One region of the Streptomyces sp. NPDC006691 genome, then DNA from elsewhere that is predicted to be linked to it. Evidence: riboswitches for the same ligand, from Rfam matches in the RefSeq annotation. Region 1 holds a riboswitch; each other region holds the start of a gene.

Evidence for each region. Region 1 has a riboswitch for cyclic di-AMP ahead of ACFYNP_RS28300 (transglycosylase family protein). Riboswitches for the same ligand answer to the same signal wherever they lie in the genome.
Region 2: linked by a shared signal. The riboswitch ahead of ACFYNP_RS15940 (transglycosylase SLT domain-containing protein) and the one ahead of ACFYNP_RS28300 (transglycosylase family protein) in region 1 are both predicted to bind cyclic di-AMP.
Region 3: linked by a shared signal. The riboswitch ahead of ACFYNP_RS21430 (M23 family metallopeptidase) and the one ahead of ACFYNP_RS28300 (transglycosylase family protein) in region 1 are both predicted to bind cyclic di-AMP.

The regions. Positions count from the first base shown of each region.
Region 1 is NZ_JBIAGW010000015.1:153,771-159,545, forward strand. Features, by position in the region: gene ACFYNP_RS28295 (transglycosylase family protein) at 1-851, shown strand, start outside; cyclic di-AMP (ydaO/yuaA leader) riboswitch at 1,109-1,277, shown strand; gene ACFYNP_RS28300 (transglycosylase family protein) at 1,281-1,985, shown strand; gene eno (phosphopyruvate hydratase) at 2,262-3,548, shown strand; gene ACFYNP_RS28310 (septum formation initiator family protein) at 3,688-4,176, shown strand; gene ACFYNP_RS28315 (DUF501 domain-containing protein) at 4,207-4,740, shown strand; gene ACFYNP_RS28320 (exopolyphosphatase) at 4,737-5,651, shown strand.
Region 2 is NZ_JBIAGW010000006.1:97,928-103,702, forward strand. Features, by position in the region: partial or broken gene ACFYNP_RS15930 (DUF4157 domain-containing protein) at 1,398-2,054, opposite strand; gene ACFYNP_RS15935 (STAS domain-containing protein) at 2,172-2,609, opposite strand; gene ACFYNP_RS15940 (transglycosylase SLT domain-containing protein) at 2,925-3,689, opposite strand; cyclic di-AMP (ydaO/yuaA leader) riboswitch at 3,693-3,876, opposite strand; gene ACFYNP_RS15945 (RraA family protein) at 4,532-5,155, shown strand; gene ACFYNP_RS15950 (hypothetical protein) at 5,213-5,775, opposite strand, start outside.
Region 3 is NZ_JBIAGW010000009.1:184,426-190,200, reverse strand. Features, by position in the region: gene ACFYNP_RS21440 (M16 family metallopeptidase) at 148-1,485, shown strand; gene ACFYNP_RS21435 (M16 family metallopeptidase) at 1,503-2,867, shown strand; cyclic di-AMP (ydaO/yuaA leader) riboswitch at 3,093-3,252, shown strand; gene ACFYNP_RS21430 (M23 family metallopeptidase) at 3,266-4,030, shown strand; gene ACFYNP_RS21425 (GntR family transcriptional regulator) at 4,213-4,890, shown strand; gene ACFYNP_RS21420 (HPr family phosphocarrier protein) at 5,156-5,437, opposite strand; gene ACFYNP_RS21415 (GNAT family N-acetyltransferase) at 5,590-5,775, shown strand, end outside.

The sequences.
Region 1 (5,775 bases):
CCGACTTCGGCAACGGCCTGTACGGCGGGCTCCAGTTCTCCCAGGCCACCTGGGAGGCGTACGGCGGCAACGAGTACGCCCAGCGTGCCGACCTCGCCAGCCGCGCCCAGCAGATAGCCGTGGCCGAGAAGGTGCTGGCGGCCAAGGGGCCCCAGGCGTTCGCGAACTGCGGCAGCGGCGCGGGGCTCACCACGGGCGGCGGTTCGGCGGACGTGGACCCGGGTGTGCCCGACACGTCCGACAACACCCCCGCCCCCGTCCCGAGCGCTCCGGCGACCAAGACGCCCGGCGCCGACGCGAAGGCGCCGGGCACCCCGGCCACGGGCACGCCCGCGCCGGGCGCCACGCGGCCGGGCGGCACCGCCAAGTCCCCGGCTCCGTCCGCGTCCACCCCGGCGAGCCCGGGCAAGCACCGCGGGACGCCCGCGCCGGAGGAGAGCGCGGGCGCGACGCCGGACGCCACCGGCAAGGACGCCCCGGCGGGCACCGGCACGGACAGCCCGGCCGGGCGGACCGACCCGACGGGCCGGTCCGGCACGAGTGGTTCGAGCAATTCGGGCGACTCGTCCGATACCCGCGATTCCGGGCGGCACGCGTCCCGGGGTGACGGTGCCTCACGTGAGGTCGGCAACACCCCTGCGGCGAACGGCGGCTACACCGTCCGGCCCGGCGACAATCTCTCGGTCATCGCCGAGGCGAACAAGGTCCAGGGCGGCTGGCCCGCCCTCTACCGTGCCAACGAGCAGCTGATCGGCACCGACCCGAACCTCATCCTGCCTGGCCAGAGCCTGGAGTTGAAGGGTGCGACTGGGGCCTCGGCGACCCCGAACTCGGCACCGAAGCAGGGTTAGTTCGCGGGGCTATGTCCGTTTGGTGCAAGTGAGACATGGGTCTCTTCGCCCCAACTGGTGTGTCCCGTCTGCCCGGTCCGTCCGCCCCGCCCCTCACCTGCGGAAACATCCCTTCTGTGCCGGCAAGTAGGGGGGATTTCTCCCCGATGTGCGTCTTTGAACATTGGCGGGGCGTGTGTTTTCGTCGGACTCGCTCGTCACCGCGGGCCCCGTCGACCGAGAACGCCGAATCCTGCCGTCGGCCGATGGGAACAGTCGACGCTTATGCGCCGTAGGCAGGAGCGGGGGACCCAAGGTAAGTGCCGGGCAAGGCAGTTCACGCGACTGCCGAACCGGCTTGGGGTGAAGACGGGCGCATCGACGCTCGGCCGGGCAGCTCACGCCCGAACCCGACAGCTCACCTCGCAGGCGTCGGTGAGGAGAACTTCCATGCTGCTTTCCGGCAAGGGCAAGCACCGCCGCCCGTCCAAGGCCGTCCGTGTCGCCACGCTGGCCGGTGTCACCGGTGCCGCCGTCGCCGCTCCGCTCATGGCGGCCGGCAACGCCTCCGCCGCCTCCGTGCAGACCTGGGACGCCGTCGCCCAGTGCGAGTCCGGCGGCAACTGGTCCATCAACACCGGCAACGGTTACTACGGTGGCCTCCAGTTCTCGAACTCCTCCTGGGCCGCCGCCGGCGGTACCCAGTACGCCCCGCGCGCCGACCTCGCCACCAAGGGCCAGCAGATAGCCGCGGCCGAGAAGCTGCTCGCGATCCAGGGCCCGGGTGCCTGGTCCTGCGCCGGCGCCGGCAACCTGTCGTCCGGCGGCGCCAAGGCCGACGTCGACACCTCGGGCTCCTCCTCTTCCTCCTCGCACTCCGCGAAGCCCTCGAAGCCGAAGCAGCAGGCCCAGCCGCAGCAGAGGTCGCAGAAGTCCGAGCGCACCGAGTCCGCGCCGGCCAGCCGTGGCGAGCAGCGCAGCCAGCCGGTCCAGCAGGGCGACGGCGAGTACACCGTCAAGTCCGGCGACACCCTCGGCACCATCGCCACCGCCAAGGGAGTCAAGGGCGGCTGGCAGAAGGTGTTCGACCTGAACAAGGACATCGTCAAGGACGCGAACCTGATCTTCCCGGGTCAGAAGCTGCACCTGAGCTGAGTCCGCACCACCCCCTGATCGCCCCGGTCCGGCGCGCATTCCCCCGTACGCGCCGGGCCGGGGTTTTCGCTGTCACCCCGCGACCCGGGGCTGCTACCGGGCAGTAGGGTTGTGGTCCTTTGCCCGGGAATCCGGGCCATTGGGCCCTTTTTCGTCCCATGGGGCGGGCACTCGGCTGGCCGGAGCCCCGGAGCCGGTTAGGCTCTTGTCGCAAGGCGAAGCGACCCGCGTGGCCCTGCACCTTGCGTCACATCTAGCGTCACATCCCAGAAGGAGATGCTCGTGCCGTCCATCGACGTCGTCGTAGCCCGGGAAATCCTGGACTCCCGAGGCAACCCCACGGTCGAGGTCGAGGTCGGCCTCGACGACGGCAGCACCGGCCGTGCTGCAGTTCCGTCCGGCGCCTCCACCGGTGCCTTCGAGGCCATCGAGCTTCGCGACGGTGACCCCAACCGCTACGGCGGCAAGGGTGTCGAGAAGGCCGTCCTCGCCGTCATCGAGCAGATCGGCCCGGAGCTCGTCGGCTACGACGCCACCGAGCAGCGCCTGATCGACCAGGCCATGTTCGACCTGGACGCCACGGACAACAAGGGCTCGCTCGGCGCCAACGCCATCCTCGGCGTCTCGCTCGCCGTCGCGCACGCCGCGTCCGAGGCCAGCGACCTGCCGCTGTTCCGCTACCTGGGCGGCCCCAACGCGCACCTGCTGCCCGTCCCGATGATGAACATCCTCAACGGTGGGTCGCACGCCGACTCCAACGTCGACATCCAGGAGTTCATGATCGCCCCGATCGGCGCGGAGTCCTTCTCCGAGGCCCTTCGCTGGGGTGCCGAGGTCTACCACACGCTCAAGGGCGTCCTGAAGCGCAAGGGCCTGTCGACCGGCCTCGGCGACGAGGGCGGCTTCGCGCCGAACCTGGAGTCCAACCGCGCCGCCCTGGACCTCATCGTCGAGGCCATCAAGGAAGCCGGCTACGCCCCGGGCAAGGACATCGCGCTCGCGCTCGACGTCGCCGCGTCCGAGTTCTACAAGGACGGCAAGTACGAGTTCGAGGGCAAGTCCCGCTCGGCCGCCGAGATGACCGAGTACTACGAGGAGCTCGTCTCCGCGTACCCGCTGGTCTCCATCGAGGACCCGCTGTTCGAGGACGACTGGGCCGGCTGGAACACCATCACCTCGCGCCTGGGCTCCAAGGTCCAGATCGTCGGTGACGACCTGTTCGTGACCAACCCCGAGCGCCTCGCCCGCGGCATCGAGGAGGGCTCGGCCAACGCCCTGCTCGTCAAGGTCAACCAGATCGGTTCGCTGACCGAGACCCTGGACGCCGTCGAGATGGCCCAGCGCAACGGCTTCAAGTGCATGATGTCCCACCGCTCCGGCGAGACCGAGGACGTCACCATCGCCGACCTCGCCGTCGCGGTGAACTGCGGCCAGATCAAGACCGGCGCCCCGGCCCGCTCGGACCGCGTCGCCAAGTACAACCAGCTGCTGCGCATCGAGGAGATCCTCGACGACGCCGCGGTCTACGCCGGCCGCAGCGCGTTCCCGCGCTTCAAGGGCTGACCAGGCCCCACCGGCCGAACAGGCCCTACGGCTGAGCAGGGTGAAGGGCCGATGCCCTAGCCAGTCGTACGTACGTCCCCGGCCGCGGTCCCGTACCGTGTCCGGGGACGTACGTGTGTAACGGGGAGGCGCGAGAGCGATGGGCAACGACGCCAAGGTCAAGGACCGCGACCGGTTCTCCACCGCGGCCCGGCTCAAGGTGCTCGGCGAGCAGACCGCGGCCCGCGTCTACCGCTCGCAGAACAAGCGCCAGGCCCGCCGGTCCCGGCTCACCGGCCGGGCCGCGCTGCTCGCGCTCGTCCTGTGCTCGCTGATCGTGGCCCTCGCCTATCCGATGCGGCAGTACGTGTCGCAGCGCGCCGACATCTCCGACCAGCAGCGCAAGGCCGCCGACGCGCAGCAGGCGGTCGAGCGGCTGCGGGACGAGAAGGCGCGGCTCCAGGACGACGCGTACATCGAGAAACTGGCCCGCGAGCACCTGCACATGCAGTTCCCGGGCGAGACCGGCTTCACCGTCGTCGACCCGGACGCGGCGAACAAGCATCGCGAGGACAAGGGCGCGACCGGCCGCGCCTGGCACTCCAACCTCTGGGACGGCGTCGACAAGGCCGACCGTTCCGCCAACTGACCACCGCTAGCGATAGAGACTGACCCAGGCATGGAAACGCCCCCGCCCCAGACCGACCGCACCGAGCCCACCGACGCGGACATCGCCGCCTTCAAGCAGCAGTTGGGCCGCCCGCCGCGCGGTCTGCGCGCGATCGCGCACCGCTGCCCCTGCGGCAACCCGGACGTCGTCGAGACGGCCCCGCGCCTGGAGGACGGCACGCCCTTCCCGACGACGTACTACCTGACGTGCCCGCGTGCCGCGTCCGCGATCGGCACCCTTGAGGCCAACGGCGTGATGAAGGAGATGACGGAGCGGCTGGCGAGCGATCCCGAACTGGCCGCCGCCTACCGCGCCGCCCACGAGGACTACATCGCGCGCCGCGACGCCATCGAGGTCCTGGAGGGCTTCCCGAGCGCCGGCGGCATGCCGGACCGGGTCAAGTGCCTGCACGTGCTGGTCGGCCACTCGCTGGCTGCGGGCCCGGGTGTGAACCCGCTGGGCGACGAGGCGATCGCCCTGCTGCCCGAGTGGTGGGCGAAGGGCCCGTGCGTGACGCCGTGCGGCGAGGGGGACGGCCAGTGACGCGCGTCGCCGCCATCGACTGCGGTACGAACTCGATCCGCCTGCTCGTCGCGGACGCCGACCCGTCCACCGGGGAGATCACCGACCTGGACCGGCGGATGACCATCGTCCGGCTCGGCCAGGGCGTGGACCGCACCGGCCGGCTCGCCCCCGAGGCCCTGGAGCGCACGTTCGCGGCGTGCCGCGCGTACGCCGCGGTCATCAAGGACCTGGGTGCCGAGCGCCTGCGGTTCGTGGCCACCTCCGCCTCGCGCGACGCCGAGAACCGGGACGACTTCGTACGGGGAGTCCTCGACATCCTGGGCGTCGAGCCCGAGGTGATCTCGGGCGACCAGGAGGCCGAGTTCTCCTTCGTGGGCGCCACCAAGGAACTCGACGGCGACGACGATTACTTGGTCGTCGACATCGGCGGCGGCTCCACCGAGTTCGTGGTCGGCTCCGCGGGCGTCGAGGCGGCCCGCTCGGTCGACATCGGCTGTGTGCGGATGACCGAGCGCCACCACCCCGGCGACCCGGCGACGCCCGAGCAGATCGCCGCGATCCGCGCCGACATCGAGGCGGCCCTGGACCTCGCCGAGCGGACCGTGCCGCTGCGCGAGCCGCGCACGCTGGTGGGCCTGGCGGGTTCGGTCACCACCGTCGCCGCGATCTCGCTCGGCCTGAGCACCTACGACTCGGCCGCCCTGCACCACGCGCGCATCTCCTACGAGGAGGTCGCCGCGGTCACCGGACGCCTGCTCGCTGCCACGCACGCCGAGCGCGCCGCCATCCCCGTGCTGCACCCCGGCCGGATCGATGTGATCGGGGCCGGAGCGCTCGTTCTGCTGGCCATCATGGAGCGCACCGGCGCCCGTGAGGTCGTGGTCAGCGAGCACGACATTCTGGACGGAATCGCCTGGTCGATCGCCTGATCGCGGTCCGCCGCAGGGTCGTTCGCGGTCCACACCGGGTCTTTCGGCCGGGCCCGGCGAGAAAGTTCGTGAAGTTCTTCACAAGGAATTGGGGCCCTCGGGCCGAAGAATGTGGTCCGAGTAC
Region 2 (5,775 bases), on a different contig from region 1:
TTCAGCTCGCCGCTCTTGACGGTGGTGCGGTTGTCCTGGTCACCCAGCGCACCGAGCGACTTGTGGACCGCCTGGGCACCCGGCTCGTCGTCGACCATGGTCCGCTCCTCGGCCGTCAGGTGCTGCGTGTTCTTCAGGAGGTCGTGGCCCTGGGGGATCGCGCGCAGCCACTGGGACCGGGTCAGGGCGATGTCGGTCTGGGTGCGGTCGTTCGCCAGGCCCCGCTCCACGGGGGCCCCGAAGAGCTTGGTGCCGCCGGTGCCCTCGCGGTTGGCGGCCGACAGGACCAGGGCGACGAAGTCGTCGGGACGGGCGGTGAAGTACTCCCGGACCCCTTCCGCGAGGAGCCCGAAGTGGCGCCCGAAGTCGGTGCGGGCCATGAGACCGCCCGCGATGGACTTGGCGTTGGCACCCGCCTGTAGCTCCTCCCCTGCGAGCACGTAGGAGGCGAGGTGCATGACCAGGCCGGTGAGACCGCCGATGTCGGCCTTCGACAGGGAGATCCCCTCGGGAGCCGCGTCCCCGAACTCCCCCACGGCACGCTCCGCACCGGCCTTGGCCGCGGGGAGCGTGCCGAGGCCACCGCCGAAGAGGTCGCGCTGCGCCTGCGCACGCCGCTCCTTGGTGTGGGTGAGCTTTCCGTACACCCCGCGCACGGCACCGCCGATGGACTTCTCCTCGGGCTCCTGGGTGTCGGAGAGATAGCCGATCAGATCCGGCAGGCGGTCCAGACGTACTCCGGCGGTGGTCTGCGGGGCGAACTTGAGCGCGCCGCCGAACGGGTAGATGCGCAGCTGCCGTTCGGGCGTGCCGCCTCCCGCGGTGACGTCCTCGGACGGGATGTACGCGTCCCGCCGGCGGCCGTTGAGGTAGCCCGCCATCCGCGAGATGCGGTCGAGGACGCCGCCGACCTCGGCGACGTTGTTCAGCGGGTCGGTCACCCACTCCAGGTTCGAACCGCCCGAGGGACTCGCGTCCGCGGTGAGGTCGAACTTGTCGCCCTTCACCACCACTCCGTCGGGCCCGCGGCCCTTGCCGAGGTTCTCGCCCACCAGGGGGACCTCGGAGATCTCGCTGGAGATCATCAGGCTCATCTCGGCCGCCGCGCGCTGCGCACCGTCCGGCCCCAACTGCGTTTTCTTCAGACGGAGTTCGCCCTCCTCGGTGAGGAACTCGCCGTCGAACCAGCGGGCCCTGAGCGCGTCCTGCGGCTCACTCCGCTCCGAAGCGCTCAGCTCCTTCGCGTAGGGGCTGTGCGGATTGAGGACCCGGTCCAGGAGCTTGGCGTCGAGCAACCGCTCACGCTCCACGGCCCGTTGCTCCTGAACGGCCTTCGCCGCGACGGGGTCGGCGACCCGGCGGACGTTCCACTGTGCCTCGAACTCGAACCCGACGGCCCGCTGCACGACCGGGGCGCCCTCCGGGTGCGCGTGGCCCGCCGTTCCGCAGTCGCGCTGGACGGGCTCGGGGTCTGCGCCCGTTTCGGGCGCGGGCCGCGAGAGCGCGCGGGTGGCGTTGGCCTCGGCGGCCCTCTCGAACGAGTCCGAGGGGTCGGACACGCGCAGCCCGTCACCGGTGTCGGTGCCGGCGACGGGTCCCCGGCGCTGCTGGATGACGTGGGTGAGTTCATGGGCCAGGGTGTGGCGGTCGGCGCCGCCCTGCCCGACCACGATGTGGCTTCCGGATGTGTAGGCGCGGGCGCCGATCTCGGCGGCGGAGCGCTGGGCCGCGGCATCGCTGTGCAGGCGCACGTCGCCGAAGTCGGCACCGAGCCTGGACTCCATGTCGGCCCGCACCTCGGAGTCCAGCGGCTGCCCGGATCCGCGCAGCACCTCGTGCACGGCCGAGCGCTGTACGGTCGCCTCGCCCTCGGCCATCAGGCCGGCCACCGCGGCGTTCCCCGCGGACCGCTGGAGCGCGAGCAACTGGGCCGCGCCGAAGCCTCTGCCGCCTGCCGCCGGTCCCCCGCGCTCGCTCCCACGCCGGTCGCCGGCCCGCGAAACGGGTCCGCCGGGCGTGACAGCTCGGCCCTGCTGCCTGTCCTGCGCGTGCACGTGAACCCCTTCGGTGGTGAAGCGTGATGCCGGGCTGTACGTGCATATCAGCCACGGCGGCAGGGGTGAAGGGACGAAAGGGCAGCGGTGAGGGCAATCACGCCAACCATGCCCGGTTCAGCGCCGGTTGACGTCCGGGCCGGACCGGGCGAGGGCGGCGACGGCGGCCTCTTCGACGGATTCGGCGGGCCGCAGGACGGTATCGAGGCGGGCCGCCGCGAGGACGCGCAGATGCCACGGCCGTACGCACACCAGGCCGAGGTGCCCCGCACGCTCCCGGATCCTGCGGCGGGCCCGGCAGAGCTGGGTGAGGACGGCACAGTCGAAGAAGTCCACGGGACGCAGGTCCACGATCACCCGGGCGCCGGCCGGCTGGGTGGCCGCGTCCAGATGGAGCTGTACATCGGGCGCGGTCACCAGGTCGACGGTGCCGTGCACCTCGACGACGGTGAAGCCGCGCATCAGATACGTGCGGGCGTGGCGGCACCGGTCCGGCAGCAGCCCCGGCGGAAGGGGGACGGGCGCCGAGACGGATGGCCGAACGGTGGAACCCATGGCAGCTCCCGGTCCAGAACTGACCCCCGCGGTGCGGGAGTGCTCGGTAGTCGGACAGTCACCGTGGTCCGGGGTGACGCACTAGCACCCTAGGAACTGACGCGTGTGCAGAAACGTCCAGCCTTGGATTTGTTCACCCTGGAGGGTGAACGAAATTTGCGCCGCTCCCTGTTCGGACACTCCTCCAGGGCCGTCCTGGCCCGGAACGGCGCGGCGCCCGGCCGATGACAGGGCCGGGCGCGCGCTGGGGGCCGCGTGAGGTGCGGCACGGCCGGGCGCTCCCGTCACCGCGGGAGCACCCGGCCGCGAGGACCGTCAGTAGGCCCCGAAGACGTTGTCGATCGAGCCGTAGGTCTTGGCGGCGTAGTTGCAGGCCGCGGTGATGTTGGCGATCGGGTCGTACAGGTCCGTGGAGGTGCCCGGCACGTGGAAGGCGGCGAAGGTGGGCTGGATGACCTGGAGAAGTCCCTTGGAGGGGGTTCCGGCCACGGCGTTGGAGTCCCAGTTGTTGATGGCCATCGGGTTGCCGGAGGACTCCCGCATCACATTGCGGTAGATGCCGTCGTAGCTGCCCGGGATGCCGTGCTGGGCCATGATGGCCAGCGACTGCCTGATCCAGCCGTCCAGGTTGTTCGCGTACGTGGTGGTGCTGGCTACGGTGGCGGTCGCGGTGAGGTCGGTCGTCCGGGCCGAGCGGTCCGCGCGGGCGGCGGACGCGTCGCGGGCGGTGGTCGCCGCGGGGGCGCCGAGGGTGAGCTTCATGCCGGGGCGGATCAGCGCGGGGTTGCCGCCGATGACGCTCTGGTTGTCCTGGTAGAGCTGCTTCCAGCCACCGCTCACATGGAGCGCGTCGGCGATCTTGGCCAGCGAGTCCCCGTCGACGACGGCGTAGCTCGTGGGCGCCGCCTTCACCGCCGCCACCGGCTTGGCCACGGCGGAGTGGACCGCCGCGGGGGCCGCGGAGGCCGTGGTCGCGCCGATCACCGGCATGGCCAGGACTGCGCCGCCGGTGCTCGCGACGGCGAGGCCCCGGGCGAACGAGCGGGACTTGGGACGGCGGTGCTTGCCCTTTGCAGGCATGGTGTATTTCCTCTCCGTCGCCTACGAGGTGAGCTGTCGGGTTCGGACGGGAGCTGTCCGGTCGCGATGCACGCGACTTCACCCCAGCCGGTCCGGAATCCGGATCGGCGGCTTACCTGGGTCCCCCGCTCCTGCCGTACGTGTCTGGGCGGCTCCGGACGGCGGCAGGATTCGGCGTTCCTTCCGGATTGACGGTGAACGTAGACGAATAGCCCCGACGGAAACAAGGCGGGAATTCGCGAGTGATGATCGCGGATATAGATCAACTCGAATTCTCCCGAGCCGGGCGGTCCGCCGGGCACCCTCAACTCGCTTTCAACCGAACCGAAATGCCCGGCACGGACCCCGCGGACCCGACGGGCCCCACGTGACCCAATTCACTCGCCGGTGGCGCAACCGCAGAGGCCGGCGATAAACGAGGCGAGTCCTACCCATTAGCCCCAATTTGGACATTCTCGCGACACGAAACCCGACACGCATTACCTTCTATATAGGACATTGCGGACGCAGAAGGTGGCCCCGCCCCCTGTGTGCGGCAGCACACACGCCCTCGTGGCCCTTGTCGGGGATCATGATCCCTGGCCCCTCCCCCACGGCATGGGACACGGGTCCGGCAGCGGGAGCCGGCAGAGAGGCGAAGCAGTGATCAATGCGCTCTTCTCCGAACCGTGCGCGGCCGTCCGCTCGGATCCCAGCGCCCGTCACGACATCGGGCACCGCCCATGCCGTTCAACTCGCGGGACGCGCAAGCCCCGTCACGTACCGTCAAACCCGCACCGGCCGACCGGCGGCCGGTGAGAAAAAGAATAAGCACGCGTCAACTACCGACCGTCAGGAAGAGAATGAACGACTTCAGCGAATTCAAGGACATTCCCCCGACGACGCTCGCCGACGTCGTGGGACGCCGACAGGTCATGGATATCGGAATTCGCCCGCTGTGGGCCCCGACGCCTCGTGCGGCCGGGCCCGCATTCACCGTCCGCTGTCCCGCCGGTGACAATCTCATGCTGCACGCGGCCATTTACCGGGCCGAGCCCGGTTCGGTCGTCGTGGTGGAGTCGGGCGATCTGGACTACGCCCTCGCCGGTGGCAACGTGTGCGCAGTGGCCCAGCGCCGGGGCATCGCCGCCTTCGTGGTCGACGGGGTGATCCGGGACCTCGCCGAGGTGCGCGCGGCCGGCTTCCCCGTCTTCGCCCGGGGCGTCGTCCCCGTCCCCGGCGCCAAGAAGGCGGTGGCCCCGCTCAACGAGCCGGTGCGCTGCGGCGGCGTACGCGTGCACGCGGGCGATGTGGTGGTGGCGGACGAGGAGGGCGTCGTGGTCACCCCGCGCGCCCGGGCGGAGCAGGTGCTCGTCGAGGCCCGGCGGAAGCTGGCCAAGGAGGCCGCCGAATCCCTCGACGCGTGGGAGGAGGCCCACCGCGACCGCATCGACAGGGCCCTGCGCGAAGGCGGTTTCGAGGACTGATCCCCGCCAACTACCGTGCTCAGACGGCTGGTTGGCGGGTCGGCCCGGCCGCCGGGTTCACACCGTGCCGACCTCGCGGACGAGTTCGAGGCCGAGCACGCGGTCCAGATGCGACATGGTCTCGAACTTGGCGCCCGGCGGTACCTCGTCGGACGTCGCCAGATCGTGCAGGAGACGCAGTACGGCCGCGGTGTCGAGCCGGTTGTCCAGGGCGGTACGGGCCGTGCTCTTGAGGTCGGCGGGGATCGGCTTCGAGGGGTGCGTTGCCCAGTCCGCGATGGCCCGCCGCCAGCGGGCCATCGCACGCGCCGCCTCGTCGACCTGTTCGGCCGTCACCGAGACCGGTTCCTCGTAGGGCCGGCTGAGCAGCAGCAGGCGTACGGCCAGCAGGTCGAGGCCGTCGAGCGGGGGCAGCGTGGCCGCACCGATCTGGAGCCCGGCGACGCCGGCCCCTTCGTAGGTTGCGCTGCTGAGCTGGACACCGGGCGGGCCGCCGAGCGCCTCGGCGATGCTTTCCGGGTCCCCCTCGGCGTCGGGCGGCCGGATTCCGGCGGCGGCCACCTGCTGTTCGGGGCCGGTCCAGCCGATGAGCGCCGCCCGGCCGCGCTGCTCGACGACGC
Region 3 (5,775 bases), on a different contig from region 1:
CCACTGACAACGCCGACCGCGACCCGGGAACTTCGCCAGGTGCCCGCGCGCTTGCATACAGTGGCAGGACTTCTTTACGTAGGGGTTCTCCCGCCAGTACTTCACACAGCGGTACTGCACATCGCGAACGAAGGGACGTACATGCCCATGGGTCACACGGCCACCGCGCAGGCCGGCTCCGGCGGTCTGACAGCGACTGAGCACCGACTGGCCAACGGCCTGCGCGTGGTGCTCTCCGAGGACCACCTGACCCCGGTCGCGGCGGTGTGCCTCTGGTACGACGTCGGCTCGCGCCACGAGGTCAAGGGCCGCACCGGCCTCGCCCACCTCTTCGAGCACCTCATGTTCCAGGGCTCCCACCAGGTGCACGGCAACGGCCATTTCGAGCTGGTGCAGGGTGCGGGCGGTTCGCTGAACGGCACCACCAGCTTCGAGCGCACCAACTACTTCGAGACCATGCCCGCCCACCAGGTGGAGCTCGCGCTCTGGCTGGAGGCCGACCGCATGGGCTCGCTGCTCGCCGCGCTCGACGAGCAGTCGATGGACAACCAGCGCGACGTCGTCAAGAACGAGCGCCGCCAGCGCTACGACAACGTCCCCTACGGCACCGCCTTCGAGAAGCTGACGGCGCTGGCCTACCCCGAGGGCCACCCCTACCACCACACGCCGATCGGCTCGATGGCGGACCTGGACGCGGCCACCCTGGAGGACGCGCGGAACTTCTTCCGTACGTACTACGCGCCCAACAACGCGGTGCTCTCCGTGGTCGGCGACATCGACCCGGAGCAGACGCTGGCCTGGGTGGAGAAGTACTTCGGCTCCATCCCCGCCCACGACGGCAAGCAGCCGCCGCGCGACGGCTCCCTGCCCGACACCATCGGCGGGCAGCTGCGCGAGGTCGTCGAGGAGGACGTCCCGGCGCGCGCCCTGATGGCCGCCTACCGGCTGCCCCACGACGGCACCCGCGAGGCGGACGCCGCCGACCTGGCGCTGACCGTCCTCGGCGGCGGCGAGTCCTCCCGGCTGCACAACCGCCTGGTCCGCCGCGACCGCACCGCGGTGGCCGCGGGCTTCGGCCTGCTGCGCCTGGCCGGCGCGCCCTCGCTCGGCTGGCTCGACGTCAAGACGTCCGGCGGCGTCGAGGTCGAGGACATCGAGAGCGCGGTCGACGAGGAGCTCGCGCGGTTCGCCGCCGAGGGCCCCACCGCGGAGGAGATGGAGCGCGCCCAGGCCCAGTTGGAGCGCGAATGGCTCGACCGGCTCGGCACCGTGGCCGGCCGCGCCGACGAACTGTGCCGCTACGCCGTCCTGTTCGGCGACCCGCAGCTCGCCCTGACCGCGGTGGACCGCGTCCTGGACATCACCGCCGAGGAGGTCCGGGCGGTCGCCGCCGCGACGCTGCGCCCCGACAACCGGGCGGTCCTGGTGTACGAGCCCACCGCGGCACCCGAGGCAGGCAACGAAGAGGAAGAGGCGGGCCAGTGACGGACGCTGTCGTGACCATGGAGTTCCACCCGCAGCCGACCGCGGGCCCCGCGACCCCGTGGGCCTTCCCGGCCCCCGAGCGCGGCACGCTCGCCAACGGCATGACCGTGCTGCGCTGCCACCGGCCGGGCCAGCAGGTCGTCGCCGTCGAGGTGTTCCTCGCGGCCCCGCTCGACGCCGAGCCCGAGGGCCTGGACGGCGTCGCCACCATCATGGCGCGCGCCCTGACCGAGGGCACCGACAAGCACTCGGCCGAGGAGTTCGCCGCCGAACTGGAGCGCTGCGGCGCCACGCTCGACGCGCACGCCGACCACCCGGGCCTCCGGGTCTCCCTCGAAGTGCCGGTCTCCCGGCTGCCCAAGGCGCTCTCGCTGCTCGCGGAGGCGCTGCGGGCCCCCGCGTTCGCCGGCTCCGAGATCGAGCGCCTGGTGCGCAACCGGCTCGACGAGATCCCGCACGAGCAGGCCAACCCGGCCCGCCGCGCCGCCAAGCAGCTCGCCAAGGAGCTCTTCCCGGCGTCCTCGCGCATGTCCCGGCCCCGCCAGGGCACCGAGGAGACCGTCGCCGCCATCGACGCGGCCGCGGTGCGTGCCTTCTACGAGGCGTACGTGCGCCCCTCGACGGCCGTCACCGTGGTCGTGGGCGACCTCGCGGGCACCGACCTCGACGCGATCCTCGCGGACACCCTGGGCGACTGGACCGGCAACACCGCCGAGCCGCGCCCCGTCCCGCCGATCACCGCCGACGACCGGGGCCGGGTCGTCATCGTGGACCGCCCGGGCGCGGTCCAGACCCAGCTGCTCATCGGCCGTATCGGCCCCGACCGCCACGACCGGGTCTGGGCGGCCCAGGTGCTCGGCACGTACTGCCTCGGCGGCACCCTGACCTCGCGCCTGGACCGCGTGCTGCGCGAGGAGAAGGGCTACACCTACGGCGTGCGGTCCTTCGGCCAGGTGCTGCGCTCGGGTCCGGACGGCGGCGCCTCGATGCTCGCCATCACCGGCTCGGTCGACACCCCGAACACCGGTCCTGCCCTGGACGACCTGTGGAAGGTGCTGCGCAAGCTCGCCGCGGAGGGGCTCACGGACGCCGAGCGCGAGACGGCCGTGCAGAACCTGGTGGGGGTCGCGCCGCTCAAGTACGAGACCGCGGCGGCCGTCGCCGGGACGCTGGCCGACCAGGTCGAGCAGTTCCTGCCCGACGACTACCAGGCCCAGTTGTACGCCCAGCTCGCGGACACCGGGACCGTGGAGGCGACGGCGGCCGTCGTCAACGCCTTCCCGGCCGACCGGCTCGTCACGGTCCTGGTCGGCGACGCGGCGCAGATCGCGGAGCCGGTCAAGGCGCTCGGCATCGGCGAAGTCACCGTCGTCACGGGCTGATTGAGGCCCCCGGCCCGCCGGGCGGGGCGCGGGACGGATGAGGACGCGGAGGACCCCGGAGGCGGACGCGCCGCCGGGGTCCTCCCGTATGTCCGGTTTATTGGGGAGGTTGCCTGTCTGTCATGTGGCGTGCGCTACAAAAACCTGTGTGTGTTTGGTGATTGAAAGACGAGCCGTTTAGCGTCGTTCCCGCTGTCCGTCACCACCCGTCGCAGCCGCGGCACCGGACAGTGATCGCCGAGTCCCCGATGGCGCGAGCCAGGGGAGCCGGGGACCCACTCAGTCCCTGGGGTGAATCGGACGCCTCCGCCCGCGGAGGAGCCCGTAGGAGACCTTCCTGCTCCGAACCCGTCAGCTAACCCGGTAGGCGAGATGGAAGGAAAGGACACCGCCGCTACATGGCGTTCACCCGTGCCACCGGGAAGCACCGCGCGCCCAGCCGCATGACGCGCCGCAGCGCGAACATCGCGGGCATCGCCACCCTGGCCACCGCCGGAGTCGTAGGCACCCTCGCCTCCCCGGCCGTCGCCGCCCCGGGCAGCACCACCGACACCGGTCTCAGCCAGGCCATCGTCATCGGCGACTCGATCGCCGACCAGCTGGGTGCCCAGGCCGACGCGCAGAAGCAGGCCGTCGCGAAGGCGCGGGCGCAGGCCGAGGCCGAGGCCGCCGCCCAGCGCAAGGCCGAGCAGCGTGCCCAGGAGGCGCGCGAGGCCAAGGAGCGCGCCGCGCGCGAGGCGGAGCGCAAGCGCCTCAACACGTTCGTGGCCCCCATATCCGGCAGCTATGTGTCCACCGGCTACAAGACCGGCGGATCGCTCTGGTCCTCCGGCAGCCACACCGGCATCGACTTCCATGCGGGGATCGGCACTTCGGTCCACGCGGTGGGTCTCGGCACCGTCGTCGAGGCCGGTGACGGCGGCGCCTACGGCAACAACATCGTGATCCGGATGCACGACGGCACGTACACCCAGTACGGCCACCTGTCGGTCATCCAGGTCTCCGTCGGCCAGTCCGTCGAACCGGGCCAGCAGATCGCCCTGTCGGGCAACACCGGCAACACCACCGGCCCGCACCTGCACTTCGAGGCCCGCACCGGGCCGGAGTACGGCACGGACATCGACCCGATCGCCTATCTGCGCTCGCACGGCGTCGGCGTCTGAGCCGTCCCCGGCGCACCCCCGCGCATCCCGAAGGCCCCCGGCACCGAGCCGGGGGCCTTCGGCATTGGCCAAAAGATATCCCTTGGTTCCGGCCCGTCACCCGGAATTAACACGGCCTGCAATAGGGTCGCGAAAAAGCCTTGGTCGACCGCGTTCCGCGGGGAATGAAGCGGAGGTTCGCCATGCGCATTCCGGCGCATTCGGTATGCACGGCCATACGCGACGACATCGTCACCGGTGTCTTCGAGCGCGGCGGCCGGCTCACCGAGGAGGTCCTGGCCCGTCGTTACGGCGTCTCCCGCGTCCCGGTCCGCGAGGCGCTGCGGACCCTGGAGTCCGAGGGATTCGTGACCACCCGCAGACATGCCGGCGCCTGTGTGGCCGAGCCGACGGACGTGGAGGCCGCCGATCTCCTCGAACTGCGCGTCCTGCTGGAGCCGTTGGCCGCCGCCCGGGCCGCGCGCCGCCGCACCGAGGCCCATCTCAAGGTGCTGCGCGGCCTGGTGAGACTGGGTCAGGACCGGGCCAGGCGCGGCCAGGGCGAGGATCTGCGCTCGCTCGGCGGCTGGTACCACGAGACGCTCGCCCAGGCCTCCGCGAGCCCCGGACTCATCGCGATGCTCACGCAGCTGCGGCACAAGGTGGCCTGGATGTACGCGGTCGAGTCGCCGGCGAGTCCCACCGAGGCGTGGGCCGAACTCGGCGCGATCACCGACGCGGTGACCCGCGGCGACGCCGAACGCGCCCGCGCGCTCACGGCCCTGCACGCCGAGCGGTCCTTTTCCGCCCATCGGCTGCGCACGGCGCCACCCGTGAGAACTCCGCAACATCCCGTCAACACGGCGAGTGCCCGCGCTTAACGGCGGGGCCGTATACAAAGAAAGCGATCGGGAAGCGCCGCATCGCGCTGCCTGGAAAGCGAATTGCCCTGCGCGGAAAGCCGCATTGTCCGGTCCGGAAAGGGGCGGCCCCGCGTTCCTTCGCATGGGCGCGCACCGGAAGGGACGGTTGATGCGCCCTCATGGGCGCGCGCCGGAATTCACGGGAAAGACAAAAGGACCGCGGAACCCGCATGCGGGTTCCGCGGTCCTTCGGTGTACTGCCGGCGGCGTGCTGCCGACCGGATCAGACGGTCTCGGGGAGTTCCTCAAGGCCCTCGGCGACCAGCTTGGCCAGCCGGTCGAGCGCGGCGTCCGCGCCCTCGGCGTCGGAGGCCAGCACGATCTCCTCGCCGCCCTGCGCACCCAGGCCGAGCACCGCGAGCATGGACGCGGCGTTGACCGGGTTGCCGTCGGCCTTGGCGATCGTCATGGGGACTCCGGCAGCCGTGGCGGCACGGACGAAGATGGACGCGGGGCGGGCGTGCAGGCCCTCGGCCCAGCCGACGTTGACGCGGCGCTCAGCCATGGTGTTGCCCTTCGAAATCTCTGACGGTTGTCTAGACCAGTCTCTCACGGGGTGTGCGGTGCTCGTACCGACCTTAGGCCCCAGTGTGCCGCCGATCGGCCCTCCCCACCTTGCCCCGACCCGTACGGCCCCGCGACCCGTACGCTTTCGGTATGACGACGGCGTCCGACCCCGCGTACCCCGCTCACTGGGAGGCCGACGTGGTGCTCCGCGACGGCGGCACCGCGCGCATCAGGCCCATCACCACCGAGGACGCCGAGCGCCTGGTCTCGTTCTACGAGCTGGTCTCGGACGAGTCGAAGTACTACCGCTTCTTCGCGCCCTACCCCCGGCTCTCC